2 regions of the Herbaspirillum sp. C9C3 genome follow, and region 1 is predicted to be linked to the other one. Evidence: predicted binding sites of a transcription regulator. Region 1 holds the regulator's gene; the other holds the start of a gene.
The links. Region 1 encodes FliA, which starts transcription of late flagellar genes. Its sites were predicted from a motif close to CTAAAGTTTNNNNNNNNNNNGCCGNTA; they were not measured.
Positions count from the first base shown of each region.

Region 2: the regulator FliA is predicted to act here: its motif matches at 12,211-12,237, upstream of motA (flagellar motor stator protein MotA).

Region 1 covers NZ_JABFMQ010000001.1:161,634-176,194, reverse strand. Annotated here, with positions in the region: gene flgG (flagellar basal-body rod protein FlgG) at 1-238, opposite strand, end outside; gene flgF (flagellar basal-body rod protein FlgF) at 304-1,041, opposite strand; gene flgE (flagellar hook protein FlgE) at 1,162-2,448, opposite strand; gene HNO82_RS00845 (flagellar hook assembly protein FlgD) at 2,488-3,213, opposite strand; gene flgC (flagellar basal body rod protein FlgC) at 3,228-3,632, opposite strand; gene flgB (flagellar basal body rod protein FlgB) at 3,639-4,067, opposite strand; gene flgA (flagellar basal body P-ring formation chaperone FlgA) at 4,296-5,069, shown strand; gene flgM (flagellar biosynthesis anti-sigma factor FlgM) at 5,283-5,603, shown strand; gene HNO82_RS00820 (flagella synthesis protein FlgN) at 5,635-6,093, shown strand; gene HNO82_RS00815 (RNA polymerase sigma factor FliA) at 6,214-6,951, opposite strand; gene HNO82_RS00810 (MinD/ParA family ATP-binding protein) at 6,957-7,760, opposite strand; gene flhF (flagellar biosynthesis GTPase FlhF) at 7,795-9,288, opposite strand; gene flhA (flagellar biosynthesis protein FlhA) at 9,285-11,393, opposite strand; gene flhB (flagellar biosynthesis protein FlhB) at 11,396-12,571, opposite strand; gene cheZ (protein phosphatase CheZ) at 12,932-13,591, opposite strand; gene cheY (chemotaxis response regulator CheY) at 13,584-13,979, opposite strand; gene HNO82_RS00780 (protein-glutamate methylesterase/protein-glutamine glutaminase) at 14,155-14,561, opposite strand, start outside.
Region 2 covers NZ_JABFMQ010000016.1:56,590-71,150, forward strand. Annotated here, with positions in the region: gene HNO82_RS15415 (malate dehydrogenase) at 1-181, shown strand, start outside; gene HNO82_RS15420 (HpcH/HpaI aldolase/citrate lyase family protein) at 284-1,285, shown strand; gene HNO82_RS15425 (hypothetical protein) at 1,306-1,854, shown strand; gene acnA (aconitate hydratase AcnA) at 1,983-4,694, shown strand; gene HNO82_RS15435 (DUF2863 family protein) at 4,845-6,092, shown strand; gene HNO82_RS22390 (hypothetical protein) at 6,140-6,268, shown strand; gene HNO82_RS15440 (chemotaxis protein CheW) at 6,338-6,844, opposite strand; gene cheA (chemotaxis protein CheA) at 6,863-9,031, opposite strand; gene HNO82_RS15450 (response regulator) at 9,084-9,449, opposite strand; gene HNO82_RS15455 (hypothetical protein) at 9,579-10,133, opposite strand; gene motB (flagellar motor protein MotB) at 10,220-11,158, opposite strand; gene motA (flagellar motor stator protein MotA) at 11,236-12,096, opposite strand; gene HNO82_RS15470 (class I SAM-dependent methyltransferase) at 12,286-13,080, opposite strand; gene flhC (flagellar transcriptional regulator FlhC) at 13,179-13,793, opposite strand; gene flhD (flagellar transcriptional regulator FlhD) at 13,968-14,285, opposite strand.

The DNA.
Region 1 (14,561 bases):
TGCGTTCGGTTGCCACCGGACGCACGCCGGTACCGATCTGCAGGCCCGAGGGCAATTGCGTCTGCTGCGAAGACTGGGCACCAGGCTGGCGCACGGTCTGGTACAGCAGGTCTTCGAAGACAGCGCGCGAACGCTTGAAACCATTGGTGCTGACGTTGGCCAGGTTGTTGGAAATCACGTCCAGCTGCGTCTGTTGCGCATCCAGGCCGGTCTTGGAAATCCACAGGGAACGAATCATTTGTTTCTCCGGTAATCAGCGCTTGCGCTGCGGGTACATCATTGAGGTCAAGTGCGTGACCAGCATCAGGACAGCGTCAGGATCGAGGTCGCCTTGGTCGCATCGCTCTCGGCGGTCTGGATCACTTTCATGTTCATTTCGAACTGGCGCGACAGGTTGATCATGTTGACCATCGCTTCCACCACGTTCACGTTGCTGCCCTCCAGCGCACCGCTGGCCAGGCGCACGTTGGCGTCGGGCTGGGCGGCACCGGTGATGGTGCGAAACAGGCCGTCATCACCACGCTGGAGATTCTTGTCGTCCGGGTTGACCAGCTTGATACGACCCAGCACGTTGACCGCATTGGGAATGCCGTTGGTCGGGATCGAGGACACCGTGCCGTCGGCAGCAATGGCCACGGTGGTATCCGGCGGAATCGTGATCGGACCGGCGTCACCCTGTACGGACTGGCCGTTCTGGGTCTGCAGGATGCCGTTCTCGTTGATCTTGAAGCTGCCGTTGCGGGTGTAGGCTTCGCCACCGTCAGCGGTCTGCACCGCGATCCAGCCACGGCCCTGCACTGCCACATCCAGAGCACGGCCAGTATCCTGAATCGGCCCCTGGGAAAAATCGTTGCCGGCCGTGGAATCCACCACGAAGGCGCGCGTGGGCAGGCCCGGGCCCACCACCGGCGCCGAACGGAAGGTATTCAATTGGGCGCGAAAACCCGTGGTCGTGGCATTGGCCAGGTTGTTGCTGGCGCTGGCTTGCTGCTCAAGCGTGTGCTTGGCACCCGACATCGCTGTATAGATCAGACGATCCATATCACCCCTTAGTAATGGCGTCCATCCCTGGCGCCATCGGTTCAAACCGGCCACCGACGACGCCGGCAGCCTTGAAGCAGGCGCGCCGCACGGCGCGCCAGGCACATCCTGTGAAACTTATCAGCGCAGGCTGACCAGGGTCTGCAGCACGGTGTCCTGCACCTTGATGGTCTGCGAGTTGGCCTGGTAGACGCGCTGGGCCACGATCATGTTGACCAGCTCGGCGGTCAGGTCGACGTTGGAGTCTTCCACCGCACGCGCCTGCAGAGTGCCGAAGGTACCGGTGGTCGGCTTGCCCACCAGCGCGCTGCCGGCTGCGCCGGTAGCCTGGTACAGGTTGTTGCCCAGCGGCTGCAGGCCGTTCGGGTTGGCGAAGTTCACCAGCACCACGGTACCCAGGTTCTTGGTCTGCTGATTGCTGTAGGAGCCGACGATGGAACCGTCCTTGTCGATCGAGAAACTGGACAGGGTGCCGGGCGGCATGCCGTTCTGGCTCTGCGCCAGGTTCACGAAGGCCGAACCGGTCTGGGTCGAGCCGGTATAGCTGAGCGAGATGGCGCTGGCAAAGTTGCCGCCGCCGGCAGCCACATCGGAGTTCGCGCCGGTCGCGGTGAGGTCGATGCTCATCGTGCCGCCGCTGATGAGCGCACCGGTGGAATCGAATGTCATCGTGCCCAGGGACAGCGGGACCGAACCGCCGCTGGTGGTCACCAGGGTCTTGTCACCCACCTTGGCGTAGACGTCCCAGCTGGTGGTGGGCGGCGTCACGGTGGTGTCCGGGTCGTGCTTGACGTAGTAGGTCTGGACGCTGTACGGATTACCCAGGCTGTCGTAGATGGTCACGCCCGTGGAATTGTTGTAGGTCGTCGGATCGGCCGCATTGAACGGCGTGGTGGTCGGCGTATCGAGGCGCGAATCCAGGTTCACCTTGGTGGTGATGGAAGTCGTCGTGGTGGCCGGAATGGCCGAGGTATCGATCTGCAGCGCAACCGGGTCCCCTCCCGAGGTACCGGCCGCCCAGCCCATCAGGTAAGCGCCGTTCATGCTGGGATTGACGATGTAGCCATTCTTGTCCAGCTGGAACTGGCCGTTGCGGCCGTACATCGGCGACAGGTCGGTCAGCGACGGAGCCACCTGGAAGAAGCCATCGCCATTGATGGCGATATCCAGAGGATTGTTGGACGAACTGATGTTGCCCTGGGTGAACTGTTGTGCCACGTTGGCGACGGTCACGCCGATGCCCACCGGCGAATTGCCGGAACGGTTCATCGAATTGGCATACATATCGGCAAACTGCGTCTGCGACTGCTTGAAACCCACCGTGCTGGCGTTGGCCACGTTATTACCGATGACGTCCAGGCTCTTGGCTGCGCCGTTCAGTCCGCTCAGACCTTGTTGAAAACTCATGAGATATCCCCTTGTTCCGAATGTTGTCGGTAATGACGATTAAAGAATTTGCACGACGTCGGTCGGCTTGATGGTGCCGATGTTGGAGACGTTGAGCTTGACGCCGTCCGACGCAGTCGAGACGCTTGATACTGTGCCGAAGGACAAGGTCGAGGCACTCACCGCCGTACCGTTGTTGGAGGCGCTGACCGTGAAGGTGTAGTTGCCATCGGCCACCTTGCCGCCGGTGTTGTTGGTGCCATCCCAGATCACCGGCACCACGCCGGCCGCCTGGGTACCGAGATCGGTGGTATGCACCACGGCGCCGGTGGAATCCTTGATGGTCACCACCACCGAGGAAGCAGTACCGGAGAGGTTCACGCCGAAGACGGCCTTCTGGCTGGTGACATCATTGCCGCTGCTGTCCTTGGTGGTATCGGAGGTCAGCTGGATGCTGTTGCCCGGGGCCAGCACGCTGTGACCGATCATGTTGGCCGTGGACAGTGCCTGCGAGGAATTGAGATTGCCCATCAGCGTGGACAGCGAGTTGTTCAACTGGCTGATACCCGAGACGGTCGAGAGCTGCGCCATCTGGGTGGTGAGCTGCGAGTTGTCCATCGGGTTGCTGGGATCCTGGTTCTTCATCTGCGCGATCAGCAGCGTCAGGAAGCGATTCTGGATCGCGTCCGGGCTGTTGTCGTCCAGACTGGAAGAGCTGGTGGTGGTGGACGAGCTGCTGCTCGTACCATTCATTGCGGTGAGCAGGTCACTGGAGACGATTGCCATGATTCAGGTCCTGGTTATTGGCCGATGGTAAGGGTCTTGACGAGCATGGCCTTGGCCGTGTTCATCGTTTCCACATTGGTCTGGTAAGAGCGCGAAGCCGAGATCATGTTGACCATTTCCTCGACCGGATTGACGTTGGGCATGGCCACGTAGCCATTGCCATCGGCCATGGGATGCTTGGGGTCATAGACCAGCTTGGGCGGGGCCTGGTCCTCGACCACGGCCGCGACCTTCACGCCGCTGTCCTTGACCCCGCCCACGGGAATGGCTTCGAACACCACCTGCTTGGCCTTGTAGGGCGTTCCGTCGGGGCTGGTGGCACTGTCGGCGTTGGCGATGTTGCTGGCCGTGGCATTGAGCCGCTGGGCCTGGGCGCTCATGGCCGAGCCGGCCACGTTGAAGATGTTGGAAAGAGACATGGTTTATCAACCCGGTTGGATGGCGTTCAACATGGCCTTGATCTGGCCGTTCACGGCAGTGACGCCGGCTTCGTAGCGAAGGCCGTTGTCGACGAATTCATTGCGTTCCACGTCCAGATCGACCGTGTTGCCGTCCACGCTGCCCTGGGCCGGCGTACGGTACTGCAAGGGCGAACCGCCGATGCTGCCCGGACCATTGTCGGGCGCGGTACCGGCCACGTGGGCCGCGGCAGTGCGCTCCAGCTGCAGGGGCGGCAGGGTGGTGCTCTTGCTGTCCAGCGCATTCTTGAGCGCATCGGCAAAGTTGACGTCACGCGCCTTGTAGTTGGGCGTGTCCGCATTGGCGATGTTGGACGCCAGCACTTGCTGGCGCTGGGCCCGCAGGTTCAGCGCCATCTCGTTGAAACGGAAAAAATCGTCGAGCTTAGAGACCATCGGGTCCTCCGGAAATACCGTCGCTGCGCCGCTCTCGCCTGCCCTTGCCTGGCCGCTTGCGGACTGCGCCGATGATGGAATTACGTAGGCTTGATCATACGTTCGGTCCCCGGACTCTAAGGGGCGATAAAGAGAGAAAAGCCTCCCCTGTTTGCGCTTTTGACCTCGCGCGCGCGAAGTAACATCACTGCCAAGATTCGCCTACGCCCTGCCGGCAAGTTGCACAACATGAAACACCTGAACCACCCCTTGCGCGCCCTGCGCCGCACCTTCGCCGCCCTGGCCCTGCTGGCAGCCGGCCTGGCGACGCTTGCGCCCGCACACGCCCAGATCAGCGCCAACGGCGCCAGCACGGCCAATACTCCCAATACGCCGCAAAAGCAGGACTTATCAGCCTTGCAACAAGTGGCGGAAGAATTCCTGAAAGGCCAGACCTCGGGCCTGCCCGGCAGCGTCACGGTCACCATCGACCCGGTCGATACACGCCTCACACTGGCGGCCTGCCTGGAACCGCAAGCCTTCATGCCCAATGGCGGCCGCCTGTTCGGCCGCACCACGGTCGGCGTCAAGTGCGTGGCGCCCTCCCCCTGGACCATTTACCTGCGCGCCAACGTCCAGGTGATCTCGGATTACCTGGTCGCCGCCGTACCGCTGGCCCAGGGCCAGACCATCAGCGCCAGTGACGTCACCCGCATCCACGGTGACATGTCGACCCTGCCCAGCGGGGTCGTCACCGAAGAATCGCAAGTGGTCGGCCGGGTGGCCAACATGTCTCTGCGCGCCGGCACGCCCCTGCGCCTGGATGCCATCCGCAACCAGCGCGTAGTGCAGCAGGGCCAGGCGGTGCGTGTGGTTTCGACGGGACCGGGTTTCCAGATCTCCACCGAAGCACGCGCCCTGACCAATGCCAACGAAGGCCAGATGGCCCAGGCCCGCACGGCAACCGGCCAGGTCGTCAGCGGCATTGCCAAGGCCGGCGGGATCCTGGAAATCAATTATTGAGCCGGCCAGGCCGGTTTCTTTATTGATATGAAGCAATTTCCCGGAGAGCAACGCCCAGGCGGAACGCAGCGGATCGCCCTGGCAGGAATGTGAAGAAAAGTACCCGAAATGCGCTGATTTCAGGTGCGGGAATGTTAAAGTTTGCCCAGAACTGGTCGATAATCCATACGACAGGCGGGTGCGCTGCGCCCCCACCCTACAAGGAATACTGCCGTGAACGTTAACGACGCCCTCAAATCCGCTGCCCTCAACACCGAGCAGACGCAGACGCAAGCCCGCACCACCGCCCAGGGCGGCGCTGCCGCCGGCAACGGCGCGGCTGCCACCGCCGCCACCTCGGACAGCGTGCGCCTGTCCAGCACCTACCAGGCGCTGGAAACCAAGGGCGACAGCAAGAGCAGCAGCTTTGACGCCAAGAAAGTGGCCGAGATCAAGGCCGCCATTGCCAATGGCACCTTCCAGATCGATCCCGAGAAGGTCGCCAATGGCCTGATCGATACCGTCAAGACCCTCATCAGCGCCCGCCCGGCCTGATCACCTTTCGTTTTTGCAGAGGATCTTTCGCATGAATCCGGCCAGCAAACTGTCCCAGGAACACGCTGCCATGTCGCGCCTGGTGGAAAAACTGACCCAGGAACAGGCTCTGCTGGCCGAAGCCACTGCGGAAGGGCTGACCGACATCATTTCCGAAAAAGCTGCCATCGTTGCTGAAATGTCCACCCTGGCTGGCAACCGTCATGCCTTGCTGGGTACGCTGGGCTACAGCGCAGATGAAGCCGGCATGCAGAAGTGGATGAATGAACAGGCCAGCGAGGCCGACCGCGATCTCTGGGCCGGCCTCTTCGAACTGGCCCAGGATGCCAAGGAACTGAACCGCGTCAATGGCCTGCTGATCGGCAAGAAGCTCTCCATCAACCAGAGCGCACTCACGATTCTGCAAGGCAAGACCGGCACTGGCAATTTCTATGGCCCCGACGGTCAGAACAGCATCAAATCCTCGGGCCGTCGACTGGGTGTGGTGTAACGCTTCCCGCTCAGGCGCGGTGACCAGCAAAAAGCCCGGCATGGCCGGGCTTTGTCGTTAACGTGTCTGCAAATGTGGCATCGGCAAATACGGCATGCTGCTCATTGTCGTACTGCGGACTCAGGCCACCCCGCTCCAGGAATGCTCGCGCAGATAGGTACGCATGCGCGAAATCGCCTGGCTGTGCAGCTGGCATACGCGCGATTCGGAGACACCCATGACCGCACCGATTTCCTTGAGGTTCATTTCCTGCTCGTAGTACAGCGCCATGAGGAGCTGCTCACGCTCGGGCAGGGCCTTGATGGAATCCACCACTGCTTCACGGAAACCGCCGTTGATCAGGCTCTGCAGCGGATCATCCTCACCCTCGCCGGTCTGATAGCGGTCCAGGAAGTGCTCATGACCGCCCTCGTCGTCGTGAAAGTCCTCGTAATAAATCAGTTGATGGCCACCACAGTCGGTCAGCAGGGCCTGGTAATCGCTCAGACTGATCTTCATGTGCTGCGCCACTTCCGCCTCCTGCGGCTGGCGGCCCAGTTGCTGCAGCAGGGTCTGCATGGCCTCTTCCACCTTGCGCGCATTCTGGCGGATGCTGCGCGGCAGCCAGTCGCTGCTGCGCAGTTCGTCGAGCATGGCGCCACGGATACGCTGCACGGCATAGGTCTCAAACTGCGCGCCATGGGTTTCCTCATAGCGGTTGACGGCGTCGAGCAGGCCCATCATGCCGGCCTGGATCAGGTCGTCCACCTCTACGCTGGGGGGCAGCTTGGCCTTGAGCTGATGCGCCAGCTTCCTGACCAGCGGCGCATGCTGCTCCAGCACGTCGTTCTTGCCCTTTTTTCCCTTGACGTTATACATGCACGTCACACTCCCAGGCTGGCACCGTCGGTGGCCATGCGGTAGCTGCTGCCGGTCGCGTCCGGGGTCGCCGTAAAGCGCTTGGAGAGGCGCTGGAACGCCAGCGCCGCCCCGGCGAAGGGAAACACGTCCATCACTGCCCGGCCCTGCCCGGTGGCCCGGCGGATATGGTCATCGGCCGGAATCGACCCCATGAAATTCAATTGCGCCGCCAGGTAACGGCTGGCAGCCTGGGCCATGTTGGCATAGACGGTGCGGGCTTCGGCTTCGGTGGCATCGTTGACGATGAGACTGAAGGGACGGCGACCGATACGGTCGCTCAGGCTCTTCAGGAGCACATAGGCCGATTTGATCGACGAGGCCGTGGTCGACACCTGAATCACGATCTCACCCATTTCCATGGTCGGCACCGGCAGCGACAGGTCGCGCGCCAGCACGCCATTGACCAGGGTGATCTCGGCCTGGCCGATCAGGCTGTCGAAGATCTCGGCCAGCCGTCCTGCGTGCGGGTCGGTGGCCGAAGGAACGCTGCGGCGGGCGATGCGCGCCATCGAAAATCCTTCCGGCAGCAGACGAGTAGCCTCGATCAAGGGACGCTCCATGCGCGCCACCTCCTGCAGCGTGGCCACGTCATGGCGCAAGCCGATGCGCGTCAACAGTCCGGTACTGGCCACGTCGCCATCCACGACCAGCACACTGTGCTTGGCCTGGGACAGCGAGGCCGCCAGGTTGATGAGCATGGCGCTCTTCTCTTCCTCGCCGAGGACGGAGAAGAAGGTAAACAGTCGCGGCACCGGCCTTTCCAGCATCCGGCGCAGTCCTGCTGCCTGGTCGATGTCGTAACTAGCCAAAGCTCACCTCGCGCAGGCCCTTGTCATTCATCGACATCGCGGTCGGCCCGATCACGCCCGGCAACTCGCCCTCCTGGAACTCGAAGGGCGCGGTTTCGCGCTTCTGCTTGAAGGCGCGGTCGGCCAGATACAGCTTGTTGGCCACGTGCAGATCTTCCGGCACGCGCTGACCATTGGCGACGTAATGCAGATTGAGCTTGTGGCGGATCACCACATCGAGCACATTGCCGATGGTGGCGGCTTCATCGAGTTTGGTGATGATGCAGCCGGCCAGACCGGAGCTGGAATAGGCATGCACTACTTCGTTCAGGGTCCCGCCGGTGGCGGTGGCGTTCAGGCACAGCAGGCGCTTGATGTCCACGCCGGCACCGGCCAGCATGGCGTCCTGCTCGGCCACCATCTGATCGCGCTGGCCCACGCCGGCGGTGTCGATCAGCACGGTGTGCTTGCCTTTCAACTCTTCCAGAGCGATGCGCAGGTCGGTCTCATCCTTGACCGAGTGCACCATCACGCCCAGGATCTTGCCGTAGATGCGCAGTTGTTCGTAACCGCCGATGCGGTAGCCGTCGGTGGTGATCAGGGCCAGCTTGCCGGAGCCGTGGCGCATCACGCAGCGCGCCGCCAGCTTGGCGGTGGTGGTGGTCTTGCCCACGCCGGTGGGGCCGACCAGGGCGAAGACGCCGCCGTTTTCGAGCAGCTCGTTTTCGTTGGCCAGGGTATTGAGGTTGCGTGCCAGCACCGACTTGACCCAGAACATGATGTCCTGCGACTTCGAGTTGGCGGGCAGGTTTTCGGTAATCAGACGCGACAGGCTGGCCGAAAAACCGGCCGCCAGCATTTCCTTGAGGACTACACCCTTGAGCGGGTCGCGCTTCTGCGTGCCGCCCCAGGAAATCTCGGCCAACTGGGTTTCCAGTACACCGCGCATGGAGCGGATTTCACTCATGACCTCGGACAGGATTTCATCATAGTCCTTGCCATCGAATTCGGGCAGCGCCGAGCGCGGGCGCATATCCTGCTCGCCGGACTCCTGCGCCTGCTGCGCCGAGGTCGCTGCCCGGCCGCCAGCGGCCTGCTCGGCGCGGCGGCTGCGCCAGACGCGGGCGTCGCTGGCCGATGCAGGTTCTGCCGCGCGCGCCGGGGTACGCGCCTGGGCGGGCTGATCCAGTAGTGGCGCGTTCTCGGGGCGTGCTGCGCGAGTGGGCTGCTGCGCCACCGGGGAGGACAGCAGGGCCGGACGCCGCGGCTGCTGGGCGCTGGGCAAGCCCGACTGCTGCTGCAGCGAAGCCGCCTGGGCACGTCCGTTCGGATCGCGCGCGCCGGTCGGCGCCACCAGGGTGGTCATGTCCTCGTTGGCCATGGCCAGGATCTCCACCCCGTCAGGAATGTTGCGGTTGGAGAGAATGACGGCATCCGGACCAAGCGCCTCGCGAACCTGGCGCCAGGCCTCGCGAGAAGAATTGGCGATAAATTTCTTGACGTTCATGCTTGCCCTCCAACTAGGCTGGTAACTTTAATCGTTTTCGACTCGGGGACTTCAGCGTGCGACAGCACGCGCAACTGCGGCATGGCGCGGCGCAAGAAGCGCGCCAGCAAGGTCCGCAGCGGTGCACCGACCAGCAGCACCGGCGCCAGGCCCATCTGTTCCTGGCGTTGCGCGGCCATCTCGGTCTGCTGTACCAGCGAATCGGCCAGGCCCGGCTCGATACCGCCGGTCTCGCCGCTGGCTTGCAGTGCCTGCATGAGCAGGCGTTCGAGCTTGGAATCGAGGGCCATGACGGCCAGCTCGTTCTCGCCCGGGAAAATCTGTTGCACGATGGCCCGGCCCAAGGCAATCCGCACAATCGCCGTGAGGTCGGTCGGGTCCTGAATGCGCGCGGCATGCTCGGCCAATGTTTCGATGATAGTGCGCATATCGCGGATATGCACCCCTTCCAGCAAGAGGTTTTGCAAGACCTTCTGCAGGGTGCCCAGCGGCAGCATCTTGGGCACCAGGTCTTCCACCAGCTTGGGGGCTTCCTTGGCCAGGTGGTCCAGCAGGCTCTGCACTTCCTGGCGGCCCAGCAGCTCGGCGGCATGGGTGGTGATGAGGTGATTGAGGTGGGTCGCCACCACGGTGCCGGCATCGACCACGGTATAACCCATGGTGGAAGCCTGTTCGCGCAGGCCGCTGTCGATCCACACGGCCGGCAGGCCGAAGGCCGGGTCCGAGGTCATCATGCCCGGCAGCGGACCGGTCACCATGCCGGGATTGATGGCCAGGTACTGGCCGGCATGTGCCTCGCCATTGCCCACTTCCACGCCCTTCAAGGTGATGCGATAGGCCGAGGGTTTCAGTTCCAGGTTGTCGCGGATATGAATCGGCGGCGACAGGAAACCGACCTCCTGGGCGAACTTCTTGCGGATACCCTTGATGCGCTTGAGCAGTTCCCCGCCCTGCCCCTTGTCCACCAGCGGAATGAGGCGATAACCCACTTCCAGGCCCAGGGTATCGACCGGCATGACGTCGTTCCAGGTGGCCTCCTCGGCCTCGGAGGGCGCGGCGGCCGAAGCCGCTGCCTGGGGCGCCGACGCAGCAGCCTCGGTCTTGGCCTTTTCGGTACGCTTGCCGATGGCATAAGCGCCGCCCCCCATGGCCGCCGCCAGCAGCAGGAAGGCAATGTGCGGCATGCCCGGGATCATGCCCATGCCGCCGATGATGATGGCGGTGATGTAGAGTACCTCCGGCTTGGCGAAGAGCTGATTGATCAGCTGTCCGCCCACGTCCTGATCGTTGGCCACGCGCGAGACCACCACACCGGCGGCCGTCGAGATGATCAGCGAGGGAATCTGCGCCACCAGGCCGTCACCGATGGCCAGCAACGTGTAGTTCTTCAGGGCTGCATCGAAGGCCAGGTCATGCTGCACCATGCCCACCACCAGGCCGCCGACGATGTTGACCACGGTCACGATGATGCCGGCGATGGCGTCACCGCGCACATACTTGGAGGCACCGTCCATGGCGCCGTAGAACTCGGACTCCTGCGCCACTTCCTTGCGGCGGGCGCGCGCCTCGGGCTCACCGATGAGGCCGGCGTTGAGGTCGGCGTCGATGGCCATCTGCTTGCCGGGCATGGCGTCCAGGGTGAAGCGTGCGCCCACTTCGGCGATACGACCGGCACCCTTGGTCACCACCATGAAGTTGATGATGGTCAGGATCACGAACACCACGATACCGACGGTGTAATTGCCACCGATGAGGAAGTGACCGAAGGCCTCGATCACCTTGCCGGCCGCATCCGGGCCGGTATGTCCTTCGGTGAGCACGATACGGGTGGAGGCCACGTTGAGCGACAGGCGCAGCATGGTCGACACCAGCAGCACCGCCGGGAAGGCGATGAAGTCCAGTGGCTTGACGGTGTAGAGCGCAGTCATCAGCACGATCACCGACAGCGAGATGTTGAAGCTGAACAGCAGATCCAGCATGAAGGCCGGCAAGGGCAGCACCATCATCGCCAGCATCATGATGATGAGGATGGGCGCCGCCAGCGCCCGACCATTCTTGATCGGGACCCAGGCCGGGATTTTCATGGTGTTGAGTTTGGTTGCCATTGTTACCGTCTGTTTCTATTCTTGGGTCCGCGCGGTTTCTTGGGCGCGGTCGCCGGATCGAGCTCTCTGGGCACGGCCAGATCGGTCGGTTCGACCGGACGATTGCCGCCGAACTGCCCATAGGTACGCAGCTGGAAGACATAGGCCAGCACTTCTGCCACGGCGGTGTAGAGCGCCTCGGGGATCTCGTCGCCGATCTCGGTATGGGTGTGCAGCGCACGCGCCAGGGGCGGCGCTTCCAGCAGCGGAACCTTGTGCTCGCGGGCCAGTTCGCGGATCTTGGCGGCGATGTCATCGGCACCTTTGGCCACGACCTTGGGCGCGCCCATCTTGCCTTCGGCGTACTTCAGGGCCACCGCATAATGGGTCGGGTTGGTGACCACCACGTCGGCAGTGGGCACTTCAGCCATCATGCGGCGACGGGCCATGGCGCGCTGCATCGCGCGGATCTTGCCCTTGATGTGCGGGTCGCCTTCGGATTCCTTGTGCTCCTGCTTGACCTCTTCGCGCGTCATGCGCAGCTTGCGGCCGTAATTCCAGATCTGGTAAGGCACATCCAGCACGGCGATGAGGATCAGCGCCGAGACCATGGTGATGAAGCTGAACCACAGCAACTGCGCCGAATGCGCGCCGGCGGTCTTGAGCGACTCCACCCCCAGCCCCAGCACGGCATCGAGCTGGCTGCGAATGGCCATCCAGGCCACGATTCCCACCAAGAGAGTCTTGAGCACGGCCTTGCCCAGTTCCACCAGCGAATTGACCGAAAACATGTTGGACAGGCCGCTGATGGGGTTGAGCTTGCTGAATTTGGGCGCCAGCGACTCGACATTGAACAGCCAGCCCCCCAGCATCAGCGGGGCCGCGATGGTCGCCAGCACCATCATGAAGGCGATGGGAATGAGCGCGATGGCCACATCCAGCAGGTGCGCGGCGAGCATGTCGAACATCACCACCGGATCGAAAGCGGCCGCCCGCTCAAAACTCATGGTCGCCACCAGCACGCGATCCAGGCTGGTGACCACCGAACCACTGAAGAGCCAGACACAGCTGCCACCAACCAGCAGCATCAAGGTCGTGGCCAATTCACGCGAACGCGGGACATCCCCCTGCTCACGGGCACGCTCAATGCGTTTGCCCGTGGCGGGTTCGGTCCGCTCCATGTCGCTGTCTTCGGCCATCCGCCGTATCCCCCTGCTAAACCGCTTTTCCTCCAGCACTGCACGCGCTGGACGGATTTCTAGAACAATAGGCTAGGATTATTGGCGAGCAAGCGCCCCGAGCATCAGGGGAATAAGGGCGAAAAGCTGCCCCATTTCGGACTAGGCAAAAACCCAAGGGTCTGCCTGCGACAAAACGCTGCGTATCGGTTCAGCAATAGATGAAGAAAGTCAAGCCGGACGGGCCCTCGCGGCCACCTGCCCGGCCCGGAAGGCAGGTCCCGCGTGGCGTACAGGCCACATCAAGACAAAACGCTCCGAAGTTGCCTCAATGGCAAGTCACGGAGCGTTTGCGGGTAAAACGGCAGGAAGAGAACGACTTCAGAAGCCCAGGCTCTCCAACAGGTCGTCCACCTGGCCCTGGTTGGCGATGACATCCTTGCCGGCCGGATCGATCTGCGGACCGTTGAGCAGGCCGGTATCTTCGCGCTTGGTCTCGGACGGGGCATAGTCCACCAGCAGTTGCACCAGTTGCGACTCCAGGTCATGCGCCAGCTTGGTGACGCGCTTGATGACCTGGCCGGTCAGGTCCTGGAAGTCCTGGGCCATCATGATGTCCAGCAGTTGCTGCTTGGTGAGGCTGCTGTCCTCGCTGGTCTGGGCCAGGAAGGCCGAAGTCTTTGCCGCCAGGGCGCGGACATCGGCTTCGGCAAAGCTGCCGGTGGCCGCTGCATCCCATTGCGCCTTGAGTTCGCTGGCACCCTCATTGATGCGCTCCTGCAGCGGACTGGCCAGTTCGGTGGCATTGAGCACGCGCTGGGCCGCCTGCTCGGTCATGCGGGCCACGTATTCCAGGCGGTCACGCGCGTCGGGCATGTCGCTGGCGGCCTTCTCCAGAAGCCGGTCGAAACCCAGACCGCGCAAGCTGTCGTGCAGGTTGCGCGTCATGTGGCCGATGCGGACCAGCACCTCGTCGTTGACCCCGGCACCCTCGCCGGAAGCGGTACGGGCAGGATTGGCAGCGTTGTCCACCTCAGCCACCTGCGGCCATCTTTTCGAAGATCTTGCCCAGCTTTTCATCCAGCGTGGCGGCGGTGAAAGGCTTGACCACGTAGCCGTTGGCACCGGCCTGGGCGGCGGCGACGATGTTCTCCTTCTTGGCTTCGGCGGTCACCATCAGCACGGGCAGCTTGGAGAGGGCCGGATCCTTGCGGATTTCCTGCAGCATGGTCAGGCCGTCCATGTTGGGCATGTTCCAGTCGGAGACGACGAAGTCGAACTGGTCGCTGCGCAGCTTCTGCAACGCCTGCACGCCATCTTCGGCCTCATCCACGTTGGTATAGCCCAATTCCTTGAGCAGGTTGCGCACGATGCGGCGCATGGTCGAAAAATCGTCGACGACTAAGAACTTGGTATTGGGACCCGACATGCTAAGACTCCATCTGAACAATTGAATTCTTGGTTATCGGCAAGTGCATGAGCCAACTTGAACCGATACCTCTTTTCACCTCAGCACGGGCTGAGCGCCCGTGCTGCCCCTCATCTGCCTCGCATTGTAGTGCAGCAAAACAAAATCGGCAGAACAATCCGCGCCGAAACCCGCTTCAGACGCGCAGTGCGCGACTTCCGTGTTCCGCCAGCCACGCCAGCACCCTGCCCGGCATGGCCTGCAGCGACAGGACTTCGTGCGCGGCACCGATGGCGATGGCTTCGCGCGGCATGCCGAAGACCACACAGGACGCTTCATCCTGGGCAAAGTTGTAGGCACCGGCATTGCGCATCTCCAGCATGCCCTGGGCACCATCCTTGCCCATGCCGGTCAGGATCACGCCCACCGCATTCTTGCCGGCACAGGTGGCGGCCGACTGGAACAGCACGTCCACCGAGGGGCGATGACGGTTCACCGGCGGTCCCTGATCGAGCTGGGTCATGTAGTTGGCGCCGCTGCGCACCAGCTTGAGGTGCGAGTGGCCCGGTGCGATATAGGCATGGCCGGGCAGCACGCGTTCAT
Region 2 (14,561 bases), on a different contig from region 1:
CTCCGACGGTTCCTACGGCATCCCCGAAGGCACCATGTTCGGCTTCCCGGTGACCACCGAAAACGGTGAGTACAAGATCGTCCAGGGCCTGGAGATCGATGAGTTCTCGCAAGAGCGCATCAACATCACCCTGAAGGAACTGCTGGAAGAGCGCGAAGGCGTCAAGCATCTGGTCGGCTAATTGACCATGGCGCGGCCGCCCTTCGGGGCGCCGCGCCTGCCGTTTCGTCTCCGTGTCACATCGCCCGTTTCGATAACCTCTACCCTGCTTTCATTCGCAGCAATGCTTCCTTCCCAGGTCTTGTTCCCAGGTGCCCAGCAACCGGTTTCGCTTCCGGTGTGCGATCACTACGCCGGCTCCGAAAAGCTGATGCGCAAGTCGATGGCCCTGCAACAGGAGCTCGGCCCCTTGTTCGACATCACCTTCGACTGCGAAGACGGTGCTGCCGCCGGCAATGAAGCCGCGCACGCCGAACTGGTCGCCTCGCTCATCGTCAGCCCCGACAACGTCTACCGCCGCATCGGCGCGCGCTTGCACGACGTGGGGCATGCGCATTTCGAGCAGGACGTGGCCATCATCTGCGGCGCCGCTGCGCGCGAGCTGGCCTATGTGATGCTGCCCAAGCCCGAAGGCATCGATGACGTGCAGCGCGCCCTGGAGAGCATCAACCGCGTGGCCCGCTCGGCGGGTCGCCCGCAGTTGCCGGTGCAGGTATTGATCGAGACCCATGGTGCCCTGGCCGATGTCGCCAGGATCGCCGCCCTGCCCCAGGTGCAGTCACTGTCCTTCGGGGTGATGGATTTCGTCTCGGCCCATTACGGAGCCATTCCCGGCAGCGCCATGCGCTCGCCCGGACAGTTCGACCATCCGCTGGTGCGCCGCGCCAAGCTGGAAATCGCCGCCGCCTGTCATGCGCATGGCAAGGTGCCGTCGCACAACGTGAGCACCGACATCAAGAATCCCGCCGCCGTGGCCGACGATGCGCGTCGCGCGGCGCAGGAGTTTGGCTATACCCGGATGTGGAGCATCCATCCGGACCAGATCCGGCCCATCGTGCAGGCCATGTCCCCGACCAGCGAAGAGGCCGGGACGGCGGCACAGATCTTGCTCAAGGCGCAGGCGGTGCAGTGGGGCCCGATTCAGCATGAGGGCAACCTGCATGACCGCGCCAGTTATCGCTATTACTGGAGTATCCTGCAACGCGCGCACGCCACCGGCATCGCGCTGCCGCCGGAGACTGCCCCCTGGTTCGCCCGCGGCGACGCCCTCTCAACCACGCAGTAACATCGTTTCAACCGACGTCCATGAAAAAGCACCTGACTCTCCTCGCCCTGCTGGGCGCCCTGTTTGCCACCGCCGGCATCACTGCGGCACATGCCCAACCCGACACCAAGCCGGCGGCCAAGAAAAAGGTCGTCAAGAAGGCGCACACCAGCAAGGCGCACGGCAAGAAGGCCGCCGCTGCCGCTGCCCCGGCCGCCAAGATGCCGTTCTCTTCCGATGCCGAGGATGATGACAGCGAACCCGACCTGGGCGGTACCGTCTCGGCCGACTTCCAGTGCGAAATGGGTCAGAAGCTGACCATCTGGAAGAACGAAGCCGATGACAAGCACATCGCCATCCGCTGGAACAAGCGCATCCACCGCCTCACCCGCGTGGCCACCACCACCGGTGCCAACCGCTTCGAAAACCACAAGATGGGCCTGGTCTGGATCGGTATTCCGGCCAAGGGCCTGCTGCTGGATTCCAAGAAGGGCCAGCAGTTGGCCAACGAATGCAAGAACGCCGAGCAGATGAAGGCAGCCGCCGCAGCACCGGCCGCCCTCCTCGCCGCGGCACCCCACCAGAACTGAGCCGGCAGCCGCCGGCGCAGTGTTTCAAGCAACACAGAATCAGGCAGCACCCCGCAGTTCACCATTGCAGCGCAAACCGGATTCGACTAGCTAGCATCACTAAATTGCCAAATTAAGGAGAAGAGGCCATGTCTCGCAACACATTGAACACCCTGAAGGAATTCAAGATTTCCGGTTCCAAGAAGGGCAAGTTCTACTCCCTGCCCGCCCTGCAAAAGTCGCTGGGCGTGAATATCTCGCGCCTGCCGGTGTCGATCCGCATCGTGCTGGAATCGGTGCTGCGCAACTGCGATGGCCAGAAGGTCACCGAAGAACACGTCAAGCAACTGGCCAACTGGGGCGCCAAGGCTGCCCGCGTCGATGAGATCCCCTTCGTGGTGGCCCGCGTGGTGCTGCAGGACTTCACCGGCGTGCCGCTGCTGGCCGACCTGGCCGCCATGCGCAACGTCGCCAGCAAGCTGGGCAAGAACCCCAAGAACATCGAGCCGCTGGTGCCGGTGGATCTGGTGGTGGACCACTCGGTGCAGATCGACCACTTCCGCGAGAAGAAGGCGCTGGACCTGAACATGAAGCTGGAATTCTCGCGCAACAACGAGCGCTACCAGTTCATGAAGTGGGGCATGCAGGCCTTCGACACCTTCGGCGTGGTGCCCCCGGGCTTCGGCATCGTCCACCAGGTCAACCTGGAATACCTGGCACGCGGCGTGCACAACAAGACCGGCGTCTACTACCCTGACACCCTGGTCGGCACCGACTCCCACACCACCATGATCAACGGCATCGGCGTGGTCGGCTGGGGCGTGGGCGGCATCGAAGCTGAAGCCGGCATGCTGGGCCAGCCGGTCTACTTCCTGACCCCGGACGTGGTCGGCGTGAACCTGACCGGCGCCCTGCGCGAAGGCGTCACCGCCACCGACCTGGTGCTGACCATCACCGAACTGCTGCGCCAGACCAAGGTCGTGGGCAAGTTCGTCGAATTCTTCGGTGAAGGTACCGAATCGCTGTCGCTGACCGACCGCGCCACCATCGCCAACATGGCACCGGAATACGGCGCCACCATGGGCTTCTTCCCGGTCGACGACGCTACCATCGACTACTTCAAGGGCACCGGCCGCACCAAGGCTGAAATCGACGCCTTCGAAGCCTATTTCAAGGCACAAGGCCTGTACGGCGTGCCCAAGGCCGGCCAGATCGACTACACCCAGGAAGTCTCGCTGGACCTGGGCACCGTCGCCCCGTCGCTGGCAGGTCCCAAGCGTCCGCAAGACCGCATCGAGATCGGCAACGTCAAGTCCACCTTCTCGGACCTGTTCACCAAGCCGACCGCTGAAAACGGCTTCAACAAGAAGGCCGAAGACCTGACCGCGTCCTACAAGAACGCCGATGGCGTGGATGTGCACAACGGTGACGTGCTGATCGCCGCCATCACCTCCTGCACCAACACCTCCAACCCGAGCGTGCTGCTGGCCGCTGGCCTGCTGGCCAAGAAGGCCGTGGAAGCCGGTCTGAAGGTCGCCCCGCACATCAAGACCTCGCTGGCCCCTGGCTCGCGCGTGGTGACCAAGTACCTGGAAGCGGCGGGTCTGCTGCCGTACCTGGAAAAGCTGGGCTTTGGCGTGACCGCCTACGGTTGCACCACCTGCATCGGCAACGCCGGCGACCTGACCCCGGCCATGAACGAAGCCATCGTCAAGAACGACGTGGTGGCCGCCGCCGTGCTGTCGGGCAACCGCAACTTCGAAGCCCGTATCCACCCGAACATCCGCGCCAACTTCCTGGCTTCGCCCCCGCTGGTGGTGGCCTACGCCATCGCCGGCAACGTCACCCGTGACCTGATGACCGAACCGGTCGGCAAGGGCCGTGGCGGCAAGCCGGTCTACCTGGGCGACATCTGGCCGACCTCGCAAGAGATCGAAAAGCTGCTCAAGTTCGCCATGAACGCCAAGACCTTCAAGGAAAACTATGCCGATGTGAAGGGCGCTCCCGGCAAGCTGTGGGAAGCCATCAAGGGCGTGGCCAAGGGCGAAGTCTACAACTGGCCGACCTCGACCTACATCGCCGAACCGCCGTTCTTCGAGAACTTCAGCGAAGAACCCAAGGCTGCTGCCACCGGCATCAGCGGTGCCCGCGCCCTGGGCGTGTTCGGCGACTCGATCACCACCGACCACATCTCCCCGGCCGGTTCCATCAAGGAATCCAGCCCGGCCGGCAAGTGGCTGCAAGCCAATGGCGTGCTGAAGGCTGACTTCAACTCCTATGGCTCGCGCCGCGGCAACCACGAGATCATGATGCGCGGCACCTTCGCCAACGTGCGTATCAAGAACCTGATGATCCCGGCCAAGGAAGACGGCTCGCGCGTCGAAGGCGGCATCACCATTCACCAGCCCTCCGGTGAAGAAATGTCGATCTACGACGCCGCCATGAAGTACGTGGCCGAAGGCACCCCGACCATGGTCTTCGGTGGCGAAGAGTACGGTACCGGCTCCTCCCGTGACTGGGCTGCCAAGGGCACCCAGTTGCTGGGCGTGAAGGCCGTGATCGCACGTTCCTTCGAGCGTATCCACCGTTCCAACCTGGTGGGCATGGGCGTGCTGCCGCTGCAGTTCCTGGGCAACGACAGCGTGCAGTCGCTGGGCATCACCGGTGAAGAAAGCTTCGACCTGAAGGGCCTGGAAGGCGAGATCAAGCCGCAACAGGAAGCCACCCTGGTGATCCACCGCAAGAACGGCCAGACCCAGGAAGTCAAGCTGCTGCTGCGTATCGACACCCCGATCGAAGTGGACTACTACAAGCATGGCGGCATCCTGCCGTTCGTGCTGCGTCAGCTGCTGGCAGCCTAAGCAGCGCACGTCCTACCTTGCAGCAAGGAAAACGCCGGATTCGTCCGGCGTTTTTTATTGCCCCTTGGCGCTGCGCAAAGGCAGCGGCTGACAGGGCTGACAAATCAACTACAATAGGCGGTTTCGTTTCCACAGATACAGATAGCCTACATGCGTCGTCCCGCCAAACGTTCCTCCTCCAAGCTTTCTGCCGACAGCCAGCATCTGGTGACCTTTGCGCAGGCCATCGCGCAGGCCTCCAGCCGGCTCGAAGAGCGCGCCTGGCTCAACCCCCTGGACGCCCTGCTCAACAAGCTGCTGCGCACCGGCCACCAGGGCTTGATCGATGCGGCCCTGGATCACCTCTTCAAGGCCGACCTGGATGCCTACGACGTGCTGATCGAAGCCGTCGAGGCCGGCAGTGAATCCACCTCGCTGGAACACGACGGCCAGCAATACGACGTGCAGCTGCTGGTGCTGCCGGTACTGGCCTGGACCCGCTTTGCCATCGCCTCCGGCCCCATCGGCAGCGAGCTGCTGGCGGCCATCGGCGCCCACCTGCACGCCCATGTGCTGGCCAAGGATGCCCGTCTGGCACTGGCGCCGACCCTGTTCTCCATCGAACAGCTGCCGCGCATGCACGCCGACGTCTTCGCCCTGACCCGCCAGATGGGCCAAACCGCCTTGAAGACCGGTCCGGTACAACTGCGCGGCGAACAGCCGCCCACCGCCGCCTTCCTGGCCGATACCCGCTATGTGATTGCGGCCGTGGTGGTGCCGGCCGGCGGCCCCCTGTTCCACTGGCAGGAAAGCGAACAACAGAGCCATTTCTCGGCCAGGAAGGCGGCAGCCTCCGAGGCCTGGACCCAGCAGGCCACACCGCTCTTCACGCGCCTGCTACCCGGCTGCAGCGTCGAACTGTTGCTGCCGCAAGCCTATTTCTTCGGCTGCCGCGAGGCCGACAAGCGCATCCGCCCGGCCTCCATCCGCGCCGCCGACTATTTCCTGACTCAGACCCTGGACATCTCCTCTGCCGAACTGCATGCCAGCATCGGTGGCTTCTCCGAGGACATCAATGGTCAGATCGATGAATACCGCATCGGCTTTTCCATCGGCGGCGATCCGACCGTAGTCTATGGGACCGTCTGGCCGCTGTATGAGCAGGAAAGCGGTGAAGAACTGCCCATGATCATCCCCGCCGGCGCCGGCCTGCTGGAGGGCATGCCCGCCAGTCCGCTGCAGCAGATCCTCACGGTGCTGCGCGAATGCGGCATCGTGCACATCAAGCATCATGCAGAACGCTTCACCATGGAGTTTTGCGACGACTGCGGCGCACCGCTCTTCCCTGATCGGGAAGGTGAACTGGTGCACGCGGAAATGCCGGAAGATACGCCTCCTCCGGTCGAGCACTTCCACTGAGAGATGAAGCAAAGTGCTGCTGCCGGGCAGCACGCGCGGCGCCGGACATGGCCGGCCTGCACAAAGCTTCACAGGCGCCGGACAGCGCCCATAAAAAAGGCATCCACCACAGGGCGGATGCCTTTTTCTCTTCTGTATCGGGCTATCGTGCCCGCTTTTCCTGCGCGACCGAATGACGACGGACGTCAGATCCGGCCTGCGTCTCCTCCGGATCCTCTGCGACCTGCCTGAGCAGCCTCAGTGACTCAGGCTGCCAGCTTTTCGATCAGACCCATCTCGGCGCTGGACATCAGCTTGTCGATGTCCACCAGGATCAGCATGCGCTGTTCCAGGGTACCCAGACCGATCAGGTAATCGGAATCGAAGGTGGTACCCATCTCCGGTGCCGGCTTGATCTGTTCCTGGGTCAGCGTGATGACGTCGGAGACGCTGTCGACCACCATGCCCACGACGCGACCGCCGATGTTCAAGATGATGACCACGGTGAACTGGTCATAAGTCGGCTCGCCCAGCTGGAACTTGATGCGCATGTCCACGATGGGCACGATGATGCCGCGCAGGTTCACGACGCCCTTGATGAAGTCGGGCGAATTGGCGATGCGGGTCACGGCTTCGTAGCCGCGGATTTCCTGAACCTTCAGAATATCGATGCCGTATTCTTCCTTGCCCAGGGTGAAGGCGAGAAACTCGTTTCCGTTGCTGTCGGTCTTGTCGCCGAAGCCGGAAAGATTCTTGGTTGCAGTGTCAGACATGTTGAGGCCCTTTAAATATCAGGAAAATACAGATTCGTCATTCAGTTGGCGGCTGGATCGCAGCAAGGCTGCCACATCGACAATCAGGGCGACGCCGCCGTCGCCCAGAATGGTAGCACCGGAAATGCCAGCAACTTTCCGATAGTTGGATTCCAGGTTCTTCACAACGATTTGCTGTTGTCCGATCAGGTCATCCACGAAAAGTGCCGCCTTTTTCCCATCTGACTCCAAAATGACCACCAATCCTTGCGAGGGATCGGTGAATGAAGGTTCGATGTTGAAAATCTGATACAGCGGGATCAGCGGCAGATATTCGCCACGTACACGCAGCACCTTGCCCTGACCGGAAATTTCCTTGATATCTTGCGGCAAAGGCTGCAAAGATTCAACCACATATCCTAGCGGCAATATGTAAACTTCTTCACCGATGCGAATCGACATCCCGTCCAGGATCGCCAGCGTCAGCGGCAGCGAGATTGAAATCGTGGTGCCGAAACCCTTGCTGGAGCGAATATCCACCGCGCCGCCCATGGCCAGGATGTTGCGTTTGACCACGTCCATGCCCACGCCGCGGCCGGACACGTCGGTGACCTGCTCGGCGGTGGAGAAACCCGGTTCGAAGATCAGTTGCCACACTTCGGCGTCGGTCAGGCTGTCGGTCACCGGCATGCCCTGCTGCTTGGCCTTGGCCAGGATCTTGTCGCGGTTCAGGCCGCCACCGTCGTCGGTAACTTCAATGATGATGTTGCCGCCCTGGTGCTCGGCCGACAGGGACAGCACACCGGCCTCGCCCTTGCCGGCAGCGCGCCGGGCCTCTGGCTGTTCGATGCCGTGGTCGATGCTGTTACGCACCAGGTGGGTGAGCGGATCGACGATGCGCTCGATCAAGCCCTTGTCCAGCTCGGTGGCCGCGCCGTGGGTGACGAACTCGACCTGCTTGCCCAGCTTGTGCGCCAGGTCGCGCACCATGCGCGGGAAGCGCGAGAAGACGTAATCCATCGGCATCATGCGGATCGACATCACCGATTCCTGCAGATCCCGCGTATTGCGGCTCAACTGGCTCACGCTGTTGAGCAGGTGTTCATGGTGCATCGGGTCGAGCTTGCCCACGCGCTGCTCGATCATGGCCTGGGTAATCACCAGTTCGCCGACCAGGTTGATGAGCTGGTCGACCTTTTCGATGCTGACCCGGATGGAGGAGGACTCCTGGCCGGTGCCGCCCTTGGCCGCCCTCTTTTCGCCGCCATGGTCGCCCTGCAGATGACCATCGTCGTGATGGCCATTGCCGTTGCCATTACCGTTACCGGCACCACCCGCATGGGCCTCGCCATCGGCCTTCTTGGCGCTGATGTCCAGGGGCACGAAGGGCGCGAAGAAACCGTAGCCCTGCTCGCGCTCCTTGTCCTCGATGGCGGTGTGATTGTCGAAGAAACCGTAACCCTGGGTGCGTTCACGCTCTTCCTGGGTGACGAAATTGTCGAAGAAGCCATAGCCGCGCTCTTCGTCGCTGCTTTTGGCGGTTTCGACGGCCTGCGAAATCTTCAGGTCGGCGACATTGACGATGAAGGCACAGATGGCGACCACGTCATCGATCGGTTCAGCCGTATCCAGAATGAAGATCCATTTGCCCTCGGGCGATTTGGACTTCTCCAGCTTGCCCAGCATGGAGAGCTCGTCGGCCAGGGCTTCGGCATCCTTGTCGGCGATCTCGGGCATGTCCAGGCGGTAGCGGCGCACGCCGCCCGGACCGACCACGACCGCAGCGCCCGCCTCCGCCTTGGGAGCGGCGCTGGAACTCTTGCCCTGCGACAGGGCTTCGAGCAGCATGCGCACGTCGCCGACCGCATCCTGATCGACCTCGGCGCCGTGCTTGTGGCCGTCCAGCATGGACTTGAGCACGTCCTTGGCCGCCAGGAAGGCATCTACGTGCTCCGAGGTCAGCTTCATCTGGCCCTGGCGGATGCGGTCCAGCAGCGACTCCAGGACGTGCGTGACTTCGGCAATATCGGTCAGGCCGAAGGTGGACGAACCACCCTTGATCGAATGCGCGGCACGAAACACCGCATTGAGGTCTTCCGGATCGGGAGACGCCACATTGACGGCCAACAACAGCTTTTCCATTTCCGCGAGGCCTTCCTCGGCCTCGTCGAAAAAGACCTGGAAAAACTGGCTCATATCAATGCTCATGCCTGGGCTCCATGCTGGATGCTGTACGTATCTTCTTGTTATCCCGGCAAGATCAGCCGATCACCTTGCGCACCACCTCGGTCAGGCGCTGCGGATCGAAGGGCTTGACCAGCCAGCCATTGGCACCGGCGGCCTTGCCCTTGGCCTTCATCTCGTCGCTGAATTCGGTGGTCAGCATCAGGATGGGCACGCGCGCATAGCTGGTCAGCTCGCGCAGGGAGCGGATCAGGGTCAGGCCGTCCATGCGCGGCATGTTCTGGTCGGTCAGGACCAGGTCGAAGGTATGCGTCTTGGCCTTTTCCAGCGCGTCCACCCCGTCGACCGCCTCGGTCACGTTGTAACCCGCAGCTTTCAGACTGAATACCACCATCTGACGCAGTGACCCGGAATCATCTACTGCGAGAATCGTTTTGGACATCGTTACTCCCTGTTTCTTCAATAAGGCTCATGCGCGTATGTATTATGCCGCACCCTTGGCCACCCACCTATCGTCCCGCCAAGGCCGGAATGACCTAGTTCAATCTTGTACCACTCAGCCAGCCACCGCTCAGAACAGCTCGATATCGCCACTTTCCATGCGGGTCTGGCGCACCGCCTTCCACAGTCCGGTGTCGAGCACGTTCAAGCGCTCCTCCATGACCTGTACCGTGCTGGCCAGCAGTTCCTTGACCTCTTCATCGGTCTGGCCCTGCTCGGGCACGATCTCGAAACTGTTTGCACTGAGCACGCCCAGCGCTTCACGCAGGCCGATCACGCGGCGCACGATGCGCTCGAGCAGCTGGCTGGTCATGTCCTGGAACTGCAAGCCGGTCACCGCCGCGTTGACGTGATGGCTGACCTCTGCCTGGGTGGCCTTGAGCTGCTCGATGCTCTGGCCGTCGAAATGACCGGTGCCGTTCATCAGCCCTTCCAGGATGGTCTGCTGCAACTGTACCGAGCGATGCAGTTCCATGAAGCTGTTGCCCAGCTTGCCTATGGCTTCGCCCAGCAGAATGTTGGTCTGGACCAGGTCCGACTCCACTTCCGTCAGTTGGCGGCTGCCGCCGCTGGCAGTATCGAGCAACAAGCGCTTGAGCTCCTGCAGCATGGTCTTGGTCGGCATATCCGGCTCTCTTCCCCTGTTCAAATGGAACACTTCTGCTTCATTGGCAAACCCCGCGTACAACCGCGCAGGCCTGGCACCTGCGCTCAGTTCTTGGCCGGCGCACTGAGCCCCTGCTGCACGTCTTCGCCGCTGGCGTCGGTGGGCACGTTCAACGAGCCACTGTCCTTTTCCACCAGTTCCTCTGCCTTCTTGTTCATGACGATGATGCTGATGCGACGATTGATCGGGTTGAACGGATCTTCCTTGTCCAGCAGCACCGCCGAGGACAGACCCACCACCCGCAGCACCTTCGACTCATCCATGCCGCCGATGATCAGTTCGCGTCGCGAGGCGTTGGCGCGGTCCGCCGACAGCTCCCAGTTGCTGTAGCCCTTCTCCCCCTGCGAATAGGGCGTGGCATCGGTGTGACCGGACAGGCTGATCTTGTTGGGCACATCGTTGAGCGTGCGACCGATCTCGTGCAGGATTTCCTTGGTATAGGGCTGCAGCTGGGCACTGGCCAGGGCAAACATGGGACGGTTCTTCTCGTCGACGATCTGGATGCGCAAGCCTTCGGAGGTGATGTCGATCAACAGCTGATTCTTGAACTGCTTGAGGGTCGGATTGGAATCGATGGCCTTTTCGATCCGCGCTTTCAATTCTTCCAGGCGGCTACGCTCGGCGCGCTCCAGCTCCTGCTGCGCCTGCTTGAGGTTCTGCTTGCGCGAGACCACATCGTTTTCACCCTTGCGCAGCTGGCCGTCCTGGCGGGTCAGATCCTTGCCGCCCCCCGGCAACACGGTGTTGGCGTCACCGCTGCCGGAACCACCGGCCATGGCCACCTTCAGCGGGGTCTTGAAGTATTCGGCAATACCGTTCAGGTCCCCCTTGGCGGTCGACCCCAGCAGCCACATGAGCAGGAAGAAGGCCATCATCGCCGTCACGAAGTCGGCGTACGCAATCTTCCAGGCGCCACCGTGGTGACCCCCGCCGCCTTTCTTGATGCGTTTGACGATAATGGGACGTAGACCTTCGTCGGCCATGCCTGTGCTCCTGCTTCAATACTGATGTCTGTGTGAATCGCCCTGCAAGCTGATCTCCCCGGACCAGCCTGGCAGCCTTACTTGCCCTTGGCCTGCTTGACGTGCTCTTCCAGTTCGAGGAAGGTCGGACGCTCGGTCGAGAACAGGACCTTGCGGCCGAATTCGATCGACAGGGCCGGCGCATAGCCATTGAGGCTGGCCAGCAGGGTCACCTTCACGCACTGGTAGATCTTGGTCGATTCGTGCAGCTTCTGTTCCAGCAGGCTGGAGAGCGGGCCCACGAAACCGTAGGCCAGCAGAATACCGAGGAAGGTACCGACCAGCGCGTGCGCGATCAGCATGCCCAGCTCGGAGGGCGGGATACCCACCGATTCCATGGTGTGCACCACGCCCATGACCGCTGCCACGATACCGAAGGCCGGCATGCCGTCGCCCAGCTTGGCGATGCAGTGCACCGGAATTTCGCCCTCGTGGTGGTGGGTCTCGATTTCGTTGTCCATCAGGTTTTCGATCTGGAACGCATCCATGTTGCCCGAGACCATCAGACGCAGGTAATCGGTCATGAATTCGATCAGGTGATGGTCCGCCAGCACGCCCGGGTACTTGCTGAAGATGGGGCTGCTCTCGGGCTCTTCGATATCGCCTTCGATCGACATCAGACCTTCCTTGCGGGATTTGGTCAGGATTTCGAACAGCAGCGCCATCAGTTCCATGTACAGCGCCTTGGTATAGGCACTGCCCTTGAAGACGGTGGGCAAGGCCTTCAGGGTCGCCTTGATCGCCTTGCCGTTGTTACCGACCAGGAAAGCGCCCCCTGCAGCACCGCCGATCATGAGCAGCTCGATTGGCTGGAACAGTGCCCCCAGGTGGCCCCCTGCCATGGCAAAGCCGCCGAAGACGGACGCCATGACCACGATATATCCAATGATGACTAACAAGTGCCTACTCCCGTCCCTGTGGCGTTGAGTGTATTTTCACGTTCATCAGATTACAGGTATTCCAATCAAGCAAATGAGGGAATACATATCCGAAAAACGCCCTTCCTTTTTGATTTACGGCTGAATTGGCACAAACTTGATACGTCGCGTCTCGCAGCCGCTGCCAAGGGCCTGCGCGGCTCCCAGCCCTCACATGCGCCACCCGTGCAGCACCCTGCCGCCGTCCTCGGGGGCGACCACGACATCAGGTGTAGCACCGGGAATATGAAACTCATAGCTCAGAAGCAGCGTCCCCGGCCGCATCTCGGCGCGCGCCTTGTGCCACAGCGCCTCCATCGCCGCCGGTGACAGGTAGGCGAACACCACGTCGTAATCACCGAAATCGAGCCGCAGGTAGTCGCCGCGCACGAAACGGCAGCGATCACCTGCCAGCATCGCGCGCACCCGGCTGACCAGCCAAGGCAGGGGCGCGATCTCGATACCGGTGAATTCGCTCTCGGGGCGGCGGCGCGACAGATCCAGCACGGCGCCGCCCAGGCCGCTGCCGATATCCATGAAGCGGATCGGCTGCCCCTCCGGCAGCAGGCCGGCCACCGCATCCCAGGCGCGCTGCCCGGAAGGATAGAACGGCACCTGGCTGCGGAAGGTCGACCAGAACAACACCAGCATGAACAGGAATACCGCCAGGAATACCCACGGCGGCACGTGCAGCTGCGCCACACCCAATGCGGCCACCGGGAACACCAGCAGGATCAGCCACCACCATATGGCCATGCGGCACAGACGCGCCAGCAGCGCGGCCATCACGCCATGCAGCAGGGCAGTCTGGAGGGGGGAAAGAGGAGCAAGACCGGCGCGCTGAAAAAGCACATCCAGCACATTGGCGCCGACCAGCGCCAGCGCGAACAGCAGCAGGGCCCGCAGCGCCGGCGCCTGCCACCAGGGCCTGCGACCGGCGGCGGGGTGATTCTCAGGTTCGGACATCGAGGCAATCGGCCTTATTCTTTTTTGGTTGAACACCCTGGCCCATTACCGCCTCGCTGCAGACCTGCAGCAAGGCATTGGTACATCCCTGCTCCGGCTCAGGCCACAGCGGCCAGGACCGACGTGGCGACCAGGGGCGCGGCAGCAGCCACCGGCAGGGCAGCCTCGGCCAGACCCATGGTGACGGCATCCTTGGCCTTCTTGGTCTTGCCGGCCCGCGACGGCATGTGGCACAGACCGCACAGGTAATCCTGGTGCAGGTCCAGACGATGCACGACGAAATGGCCATTGCACTTGCAGCAGGGCGTGGTCATGAGCATCTTGCTTTCGAAGAAGCGCACCAGCGTCCAGGCGCGGGTCAGCGAGAGCACGGGTTCGCCGGCATCGTTGTAGCCAACCTGCTCCAGGTAGAGCTTGTAGGCCTTCATGACGGCTTCGATGCCATTGATGCGGGCGTGCTCCACCAGATAGCGATGGATATTGATGAACAGCGACGAATGGATATTGGGCTGCCAGGTGATGAACCAGTCCGTGGAGAACGGCAGCATGCCCTTGGGCGGCGAGACGCCCTTCAATTCCTTGTACAGCTTCAGCAGACGCTCGCGCGAGAGTGAAGTTTCGGATTCCAGCAACTGGAGGCGCGCCCCCAGATTGATCAGTTCGATGGCCAGCTGAATTTCCTGCGCCTCTGTGACAACGCTCTTCTTAGCCATGGTGCTACCCCCCGGTGATTTCGTAATAAGTCTGCCTGACCCCGACTCGCGTGCCGCCGGCAAGCGAACTCTCAGGCATGAATGCAAGACACAAACTTGATAAAGCGTTGAACGTCTTCCCCTCCGGCGCGTTGACTTCCCCTGGACACGCCGGCCCTGCCTTGTCTTGTTGTTTTACGAAATTTGTTCGCTGGGCTGACAGGCCATCAGAATGGCCGCATGCGACTGCGCCAGGCTTTTGTCCTTGTTGTAGTTGGTCAGCATGCCGAGGATGGCACCATCGTCGAAACGGAAACGCGTCAACATCATGTTGGTCGCCGCCAGTTTCATGATCTGCACATTGGACAGACCTTCGATCAGATCGGCAATCTCGGCGCTGATGCCCAGACGGAAGATTGCGGTCGGCTTGTCCGAACGGATCATTTGCTGCGCCAGCATGAGATAGCTCAGGTTGGCATCGCGGATCTCCGCCATCATGTCGTTGGTATTCATTTGCACCCCACCTCGGTATGAGAACTTCCTACGGCTCGCGCTCAGGCTGCGTCGAGCTGCTTACAATCGCTTACATTTACTTGACTGCAAGCCAATTCTGAGGGGGGCAGGACAGGCGGGAAATTAGACTTGGTCGGTATTTTTAGACGGAGAACACCCGGTTCAACTTGTAGGAGTTCGTCTTACACGAGGGCGGGATATGCGTGAAGTTTTCTGCGTTGGATACGAGAGAGTCAGGATGCTTGCGACTTCCCGCTCCTATCAGGGATTTCCTGA